3 regions of the Cytobacillus solani genome follow, and region 3 is predicted to be linked to each of the others. Evidence: riboswitches for the same ligand, from Rfam matches in the RefSeq annotation. Region 3 holds a riboswitch; each other region holds the start of a gene.
What was found. Region 3 has a riboswitch for cobalamin ahead of FI644_RS19545 (ribonucleoside-diphosphate reductase subunit alpha). Riboswitches for the same ligand answer to the same signal wherever they lie in the genome.

Region 1 (3,217 bases), 2.5 Mb from region 3:
GTAAACATGCCTGCAACTGGAATGGAAATACTAAAGAATAATGTCAATACCGCGCCAACTGATGCTCCAGAGGAAACACCCAATGTATAAGGATCAGCAAGAGGATTCCTTAATAAACCTTGAAAGGCGGCTCCCGCAATTGCAAGAGACGCCCCAACTAAGCCTGCTAAAATAACCCTTGGCAGACGAATATTTAAAACAATATTCGAATACATCGGATCTATATTTTCATTTGGTGCGATACGAAAAATTTCTGCACCAATAATTTTAATAATGTCTATCACCGGAACAGAGACTGTTCCTATTGATATCCCAAACAGCATCGCAATGATTAGAAATGCTGCTGCAATCAAGTAGGCAACGAACTTATTATTTAAATACTTCAGGGTAAACAGCTTTTGCAAGTTCCTCTACTCCTTCAACAAGCCTTGGGCCTGTGCGGGTAACCATATCAGAATCTACATCCACGACTTCCTTATTCTTCACAGCGGTGATATCCTGCCAGCCATCTCTGCTTGTTACATTTCCAACTGGATCTTCTGTATAATATCCGTGAGTTGTGATGATTACATCCGGGTTTCTTTCAATAATTGCTTCTGGGTCCATTGGAATCCAGCCATCTTCCGTTACAATGTTCTTCGCATTAATGGTCTGCAGCATGACGTCCATGAACGTATTTTTACCAGGTGTAAAAATTTCTGGAGCAGGTGCTACTTCAACAAAAACAGTTTTCTGATCCTCTGTTTTTATTTCCTGTGCTTTTGCCTTTATTTCTTCAAGTTTTTCTTTCATGTCAGCAACAAGTGCTTCTGCCTTATCCTTTACGCCGTTTGCTGCACCAATCATTTCAATGGATTGATACACTTCATCGAAGTTTTTCGCATCATTCACTACTAGTACCGTAATTCCAGCATCTCTAAGCTGCTGGAGGCCCTCTGCAGAATTATGTGCACCAGATGCATGCGCAAGGACAAGATTTGGTTTTAAAGAAATGATTTTCTCTACATTAAATTCCATGCTGCCAATCTTTTCAATTTCATTTACTTCTTCAGGATAATTATCGTAATCGTTCACTCCAACAACTAGGTCTCCTAATCCTAATCCGAAAGTGATCTCTGTATTGCTTGGAATCAATGATACAATTCTTTCTGGCTTCTCTTGTATGACAACCTCATTATCAAGCGCATCTTTGATGGTGACTGGAAATGCTGGTTCTTCCTTTGGAGCTTGTGTTTCCTCACCTGATACATTTTCATTTTCCTTTTGATTATCCAAACTTCCTCCGCACCCAGCTAAGAAACCAACTGCCAGCAAAAGTGCAAATAATAATGAATAAAGCTTCTTCATTCTATCTTTCCTCCTAATTGAAAAAACATCTCCACAATTGATATGGAGATGTTTGAATAGGCATATCTTCAAAAGAGGTATGAAACCTGTCAAACACCCCCTATCCTCGTAGGCTGTGGCGCAAAAAGATCAGGCAGGTCTCCTGGCTCATGGTCATTGCTTTACTGCTCCTTCCCATACATCCTCGTACAGTGGCCATTGCAGTATGCTCCCATTTACAGTGGCGGGACCGCGTTGGAATTACACCAACTTCCCTTTTAAGTCTTTAAACATTGAAAGACACCTATCTTTACATATGTATAAAATTTTCCGCTAATTTCGATTATACACGATATTTTTTTGTATTGACGAATAAATTTATGATTTTGTCCAATAAAGTCAAGACAACGGCGAATATAATAGATTTTAGCGGCTTAAACATGAGCTAAACGGGCAATTCTTCTTCATTATCGGCCGTAAACTTTCCATTCACGTGATTTTTTATCAAAAACCAGCTTGGCTTCACAAGGTTCTTTTACAATGTTTTCATATTCCTCGTACATGTCGTCCATGTTTGAAAAGTCACCGATCGTCCATACTGGTATTTCTATTCTTGTACGATTTTGTTCAATATCCTTAATGGAAATAAGAGCGCCTTCTCTCATCAGCGGTTTCAAAAGACGAAGGATATCACTTGAAATTGATGGATAAGACCGTTTCTTCTTTATCCCAAGCAATGACTTTTCAACCTTAATCTGCCCCATTTTTTCAGGAATGACTTCACCTAGTAAGGAATAAAAATCACTGAAATCGCGGTAATATGTTTTATTATACCAACCATCATCATGTGCCAGGTAGACATAACGATTGCTTAGATGATTATAAAAAGGGAGCTTTAAATGTTCTTTCAAATGACCAAGGTACAGCAGCTCAGCTATGGATTGACTTGGCAGTTCATTTAATGCTTCTTCTTCTTCAAAATCAATCCAGCAAAAATCTCCATATACATAGACATCTTCTTCCATTAGCTTTTTTAATTTTTCTTTTGGCACAAACTCATGCAAGGTATGCATATTAAAATCCCCATCTTCATAGCGGTGCTTCAGCAATAGAAGATTATTTAGCGTGGCAAACAACGACTGGGCAAACTGGGCAAACTCAATACCATAAGTAATTGTATAGTGTTCACGTTCATTTATATGAATATAAATAATATCACGAACCCCTTGATTCCTCTTTTTCAATGGTGAAACCTCCGTACATTGTAAATAACTAATAATAAGATCATATCAAAGTATAGCTTATAATAAATCTAATAATGAATATTTTTATTTATATTAACCATAACACATTTTATTCCGCGGCAAAATTTTTTATAATAAGCGTGGCATTATAATATAGATAAAGGTCCGGCGGAAGGAGTGTGAGAAGTTTGATACAAAGCATGACAGAAAATCAGATTACTCTTCACATTATAAAAACATTAAAAGAGAATAAGAAAAAGGAATTTGAATTGATTCTCGATGAATTACAGCCATATGATATCGCACATATTTATGAAAACCTGCCGGAAAAGCATCAAACTCGCTTTTTACTATTTATGAATATAGATTTGATTGCTGACCTGCTCGAAGAACTGAATAAGGACCGTCAGCTTGAGGTATTGAATAAACTAGGAATTGAAAAAACAGGGAAAGTCCTTGATTTAATGGACAACGATGACTTAGCTGTTCTCTTAGACGATTTATCACCAGAAAAAATCGCCTCTCTTCTTTCCGGCATGAAGAAGAGTGAATCAGACATTGTCCAGGATATTATGAAGTATCCCCCTGAAACAGCAGGACGATTAATGACAAATCGCTTTGTATGGATAAGGGATTACTATACGGTA
Region 2 (3,217 bases), 2.6 Mb from region 3:
ATTGCGCGTTATATTGGAGCGAAGGACTATGATAGAACCTTAAAACGAGGACTTAAGACATTAAAAATATCGATGGTTGTTTCGTTAGTTGTGTCGCTAGCAATTGCCCTTACTGGCGAGCCAGTATTAGCCGTGTTTACAGACGAATCTAGCATTATTTCGATTGGACTCCCTGTTCTCTGGGCCATTGTATTTATTGAACCTGGACGTGCGATGAATATTGTATTGATGGGGTCTTTAAAATCTGTCGGCGACGTTCGTTTCCCTGTTGTTATAGGCATTATTTGCATGTGGGGAGTCGCGGTCATATTTAGCTACCTTTTCGGAATTATCTTTGGATTAGGGTTACTTGGAATTTGGATAGCTCAAGGTTTTGATGAATGGATTCGTGGAATCTTTGCGCTAAGACGCTGGTTATCTAAGCCATGGTTAAAGAAAAAGGCAGCAAAGTATGAAATGGCAACAGATAGAGGATTATAAGGCAATTGAGAAAAGTGGGCGAGTCACGATAAAAAGATTCGTCCACTTTTTTTTGCTTTGATTAAAAAAGCCCAAAAGGGCAATTCTTATCTTTCACAGGCATAATTATCTTTATCTCTGTCCATTTTAGACTGATAAGCTGGATGATCAGAGGAAACACCATTTGGATATACTTGTCTAAGTTCTGTACAATTTGAAAAGTACTCGCTTCCTCCACTTGAAGAAGTTGTGCTAGTGGATGATTCATTAGCATTAGAACTAGCTGTTGATGTATTCATACTTGCAAGCTGATCCTTTAAGCTGCTTACCTCATTTTCTAGCGATTTATTTTTAGATTCCAGCTCTGTGATATGTTTGTTTAGATTCGTTTTTTCAGCTTCCGCACTTTCAACAGCTGAAACCTTAGTTGACATCTCTTTCATTCTTTATTTAGTTTTTCATTTTGTTTTGATAGCTTATCGTTTTTTAACTTTAGTTCTTTATGAAGATAATGGCGGATATAATCGTAAAGACGGCCAATATATTGAAGATGACGGCCAAAATACTCGAAAGAACGGCCAATATTTTGAGGATGACGGCCAATATCCACAAAAGCATGGCGAATATATTAGTTTCTTCATAAGACTTTCAAACTCGTTTGATTTGCTTGTCTAAACTCCATATTCAAATAACTCAAAACAATGCTATAATACGAGTTGAGAATATTGCTTGACCAATTGAATCTTACATAGCTAGTAGGTGCCTTGTCGTTGGATAAGGTTAAAAGGGAAGCCGGTGTGAATCCGGCGCGGTCCCGCCACTGTTATTCGGGGATAACCTCGCAGTACCACTGTTCCAGATATGGAATGGGAAGGAGAGGAAGTCATGTTACCCGTAAGCCAGGAAACCTGCCTATTTAGCTTGCCAACGAAATCCTTCGTGGAAAAGGATAGGCTTAATCAGTATAAATTTATTTTATTTGTCTGGTTTTCGCATGCCTTGTTTCCGAATGGAAGCAGGGCTTTTTTCGTTGTTCAGGACAAGACTTCAAGATATCAAGCTCATCTCGAACCATAAATGAAGGGAAGAGGAATGGGTATGAAAAAGTTTTTGGCATTACTATTGACCATGCTAGTAGCGATGACTATCAGTGCTTGTGGGTCAGGAGATGATAGGGCAGAAAAGGACAGCTCTGCTCAAAAAGCATCGTCAGAAGTTGAAAATAACGGAAGTTCCGAAAACGAAACAAGTGAGAAAGCAACGGTCTACCCGCTTACAGTGAAGGATGCAACGGGTCTGGAATTAACTTTTGAAAAAGCACCTGAGCGTATTGTTTCCACTTCTCCGTCAGAGACGGAAATTCTGTTTGCTTTAGGCCTGGGCGATAAAATCTACGGAGTCTCAGATTTTGATGATTACCCTAAAGAAGCGTTAACAAAGCCGAAAGTTGGAGGGGTAACAAAGCCGAATGAGGAAGCAATTATCGCGGCCGATCCAGATCTAGTGATAGGCGGCATTTCAATGAAAGATGATATTGTCGAGAAATTTCGTGGGTTAAGTCTTCCTTTATATAAAACGGAGCCGAAAAAGATAGACGATATTTTAAACAATATTATCCAGATTGGCGTCATTACAGACACGCAGCAAAAAGCAGAAGAGCTAGTGGCACAAATGAAGGAAGATATTAAAACAGTAACAGAAGCAGCTGCAACTATTAAAGAAGAAGATAAGAAAAAAGTATATATCGAATTTTCCCCAGGCTGGACGGTGGGCAAGGGTGAATTTATGGATGAATTGATTACGATGGCCGGAGGAGTAAATATTGCCTCAGATTTGGAAGGCTGGAACGCAATCAATGAAGAAAAAATCATCCAGGATAACCCAGATGTGATTTTGTATACTGCTGGTACTGTTGATGATAAGTCTGGCAAACCGCTAGAAGAACTAATTACATCAAGAAATGGTTGGGAGAAGATTACAGCCATTCAAGACAGCAGCTTGACAGGAATAGAAGGGAATATAATGTCTAGACCTGGTCCGAGAATAACAGATGCACTTACACAAATGGCTGAGGCCATTTATCCGGATTTGTTTAAGAAATGAAAAGAAGATTAGCACTATGGGGGGGAGCGGGTTTCGTTCTCCTTCTTCTTTCAGTGGTTGTTAGTTTGTCACTTGGATCAGCCAATCTGCCTCTTTCGCATGTGTGGGGAATTATACTACACCAGCTTCCATTTTTAGAAGATGTCATAGAGACAAACTGGGCGGCCTCATCGGAGCAAATTATTCTAAAAGTTCGTTTGCCGCGGGTGTTTCTTGCTATCCTTGTTGGAGCGTGTTTATCACTTGCTGGGGCTGGTTTTCAAGGAGTATTGCGCAATCCGTTAGCTGACCCGTATACGCTTGGGGTAGCATCTGGTTCAGCAGTAGGTGCAGCTTTCTTAATTTTATTCGGGTTTCATACAATTTTATTTGGTACTTGGACCATCCCGCTTGTTGCATTTGTGACCGGGCTAATCAGTTTGCTTGTTGTGCTCCGATTAGCCAATGTACAAGGAAAGTATAAATTAGAAACCATCATTTTATCTGGTGTTGTTGTTTCTGCTTTTTTAGGTGCCATTGTTTCCTTTATGGTGTCCATGTCCGATCAGGTGGTGAATGAAATCGTCTTTTGGCTAATGGGGAGTTTAGCTCTTAGAGGCTGGTCATTTACCTTTGTGCTCATGCCTTATTTAGCCATTGGGATTGTCGTGTTGCT
Region 3 (3,217 bases):
TGTATAAAATAAATATCCCCTTAAATACTAATAACAGCTTCCAAGAATCAATGAAATTAATCTAAAGGAGGATACAGCCAATGGATAAGGATATGAATTATGGCAGTGATTATAAATACATTCCCGCCACTTCCATAGGGAGTGGAATGACTATTCAGGTCTTGCCTGACTTGTTTTGCCACACTGTACAAATTGTCAATATTATATTAGCAGGGGATCCTAATACAAAAGATTTTATTCTAGTTGATGCTGGAATGCCCCATTCAGCAAATGAGATCATCTCCGTTGTTGAAGAATACTATGGCGCAAATAGCCACCCGAAAGCAATCATCTTGACACATGGGCATTTTGATCATGTAGGTGCAATTATTGAATTGGTTAAGCATTGGGAAATACCTGTTTATGCTCATGAATTAGAGCTGCCTTATTTAACTGGACAGAAGAGTTATCCTGAACCTGACCCAACAGTTGAAGGAGGCTTGATAGCAAAAATGTCTCCACTGTTTCCAAATGAACCAATTAACCTAGACAATCATGTGGAAAAGCTTCCTGCAGATGGGACGATTCCATATTTGCCTGATTTTTGCTGGATTCATACTCCCGGACATTCTCCTGGACACATTTCTTTATTCAGGGAATCAGACAATACATTGATTGTTGGAGACGCATTTGTAACCGTCAAACAAGATTCACTATATAAAGTAATTACCCAAAAACAAGAGATAAACGGACCTCCCAGATATTTTACAACTGATTGGGAAGCTGCTAAAGAATCGGTAATCAAATTAGCATCTTTAAGCCCATCTGTTGCAATTACAGGGCATGGATTGCCAATGTCAGGTGAACTATTAACAAAAAGCCTTGAAAAACTTGTTCATGACTTTGATCAAATTGCAGTACCTGACTTTGGGAAATATGTTGATAAAAACCTGCATTAGATCAACAGTTTACCACATCCTAATTTAAACAAATCTCTAAATAGGTTGTCTAAAGTTGGAGTTTAGCTTATAATCATAAAAGTACATATATAGTATTTACACGATCACAATACTACAATATACAGTGATTAACCTATAAATACGGTGTCTAGTAAGACTTAATAGGGAATCTGGTGCAATTCCAGAGCTGTTCCCGCAACTGTAAGTGCTGACGAAATAAGTGATCCACTGTCCATTAGGATGGGAAGGACTTAAAGTAGGTGCAAAGCACGAGTCAGGAGACCTGCCATATTTATAACGTGTTATCTTCTTCGGGAGCTGGGAAGATAGAACGAGGGTATTTTGATAGACCTTTTTTGTCTATGATCTTATCAACGTTTGTTAAACCCATCCTCTTTATTGAGTGATGGGTTTTTATTTTCCCCCTATTCCAAGAATCGAATGAAAGTAATGAAAGGGGAATTTATATTATGAAAACAATGCTTCAAAATGAATTAAATTCTGTTTTGGATGCTTTAGAAAGAGCAGCTACTATTTACAATATTGACATCCGGGAGATAAAACAGAAAATATTGGAGAATGATCAGACTTTTTCTGAAGCGAATGAACAGGTACTCCATTATTCCTTGAACAAGATCTCAATGGAACAGCCCAATTGGACCTTTCTTGCTGCCGGGTTATATTTAAATGATCTTTATTCAAAAGCAGCTGTTAACAGAGGTTATCACAAGGAACAAAAGTATGGACCTTTCTATGAACTTATTAAAGAACTCACAAATATAGGAATTTATTCAGATGATTTATTAAATTTATATACTAAGGAAGAGATCGCTGAAATTGAAAATGCAATTGATCCGGAAAAGGATTATTTATTTAATTATGTTGGCTTATTCCTGCTCGCCGACCGCTATCTAGCGAAAGACTATGAAAAAAATGTCTTTGAATTGCCACAGGAACGATTTATGATCATCGCGATGACTTTAATGAAGCATGAAAGTAAATCTAATCGACTTTCTCTTGTTAAAGAGGCCTACTGGGCATTAAGCAATCTTTATATGACGGTTGCCACTCCAACTCTTGCTAATGCAGGGAAAAGTTATGGTCAACTATCCTCTTGCTTTATTGACACAGTTGAAGATTCTTTGGATAGTATCTATTTAAATAATTGGGATATTGCTAGATTAAGCAAAGACGGTGGAGGAATCGGTATTTATTATGGAAAGGTGCGTGCTTTAGGTTCAGATATTAAGAGATTTAAAGGGAACTCCTCAGGTGTCATTCCATGGATTCGACTAATCAACGATACAGCAGTCAGCGTAGATCAATTGGGACAAAGGCAAGGAGCTGTAGCTATTTATCTAGATATATTCCATAAAGACATTATGAATGGATTCTTAGATTTAAAGACGAATAACGGGGATGAGCGACGGAAAGCTCATGATATTTTTACAGGTGTAGCCATTCCTGATTTATTCATGAAAAAATTAGAGAAAGTTGATGAAACAGGAAGAAGCATTGGTGAATGGCATACCTTCTGTCCACACCAAGTAAAGCAAATCATGGGCTGGAAAGATGAAGTTGGGAATCCATTAGGGCTAGAAGACTATTACGATGAGACAGATATTAAATATTTTACTCAAAAATATGAAGAAGCTGTTAATCACCCTCTACTTCCAAGAAGAACATACCGGGCGATGGATATTATGGCTCGAATTATGGTATCTCAGCTAGAATCAGGTACTCCATATATGTTCTATAGAGATGAGGTAAATCGTCAAAATCCAAATAAGCATGTGAAAGGTAGAGGACACACTTCTATTTATTGCAGTAATCTCTGTACTGAAATTATGCAAAATATGTCTGCAACAGTGATTCAGAAAGAATTTCAAGACGATGATGGCAATATTGTCATAGTTAGAAAACCAGGAGACTTTGTAGTTTGTAATTTATCATCTATCCATCTTCCTAATGCAATACAATCGAATGTGTTAGAACGACTCATCCGAATTCAAATGCGAATGCTCGATAATACGATTGATATTAACAATATTTCAGTTGGACAAGCCAAATGGACAAACGAAAGGTATCGAGCTGTTGGACTAGGAACGTTTGGATGGCATCACTTACTTGCACTCAAGGAAATTCATTGGGAATCTGAAGCAGCCGTTGAATTTGCAGATGCTTTGTACGAAGAAATCAGTTATCACACTATTCATTCTTCAATGGAGCTTGCAAAGGAAAAAGGATCCTATCGAATGTTTTCTGGATCTGAATGGCAA

Region 1: another riboswitch for cobalamin. It lies ahead of FI644_RS07185 (ABC transporter substrate-binding protein); the one in region 3 lies ahead of FI644_RS19545 (ribonucleoside-diphosphate reductase subunit alpha).
Region 2: another riboswitch for cobalamin. It lies ahead of FI644_RS06315 (ABC transporter substrate-binding protein); the one in region 3 lies ahead of FI644_RS19545 (ribonucleoside-diphosphate reductase subunit alpha).

Annotation. Positions count from the first base shown of each region.
Region 1 is NZ_CP041305.1:1,426,478-1,429,694, forward strand. Features, by position in the region: gene FI644_RS07180 (FecCD family ABC transporter permease) at 1-323, opposite strand, end outside; gene FI644_RS07185 (ABC transporter substrate-binding protein) at 370-1,347, opposite strand; cobalamin riboswitch at 1,463-1,649, opposite strand; gene FI644_RS07190 (hypothetical protein) at 1,794-2,570, opposite strand; gene mgtE (magnesium transporter) at 2,759-3,217, shown strand, end outside.
Region 2 is NZ_CP041305.1:1,246,809-1,250,025, reverse strand. Features, by position in the region: gene FI644_RS06325 (MATE family efflux transporter) at 1-480, shown strand, start outside; partial or broken gene FI644_RS26765 (excalibur calcium-binding domain-containing protein) at 567-695, opposite strand; cobalamin riboswitch at 1,201-1,389, shown strand; gene FI644_RS06315 (ABC transporter substrate-binding protein) at 1,558-2,562, shown strand; gene FI644_RS06310 (FecCD family ABC transporter permease) at 2,559-3,217, shown strand, end outside.
Region 3 is NZ_CP041305.1:3,894,715-3,897,931, reverse strand. Features, by position in the region: gene FI644_RS19550 (MBL fold metallo-hydrolase) at 81-938, shown strand; cobalamin riboswitch at 1,064-1,243, shown strand; gene FI644_RS19545 (ribonucleoside-diphosphate reductase subunit alpha) at 1,409-3,217, shown strand, end outside.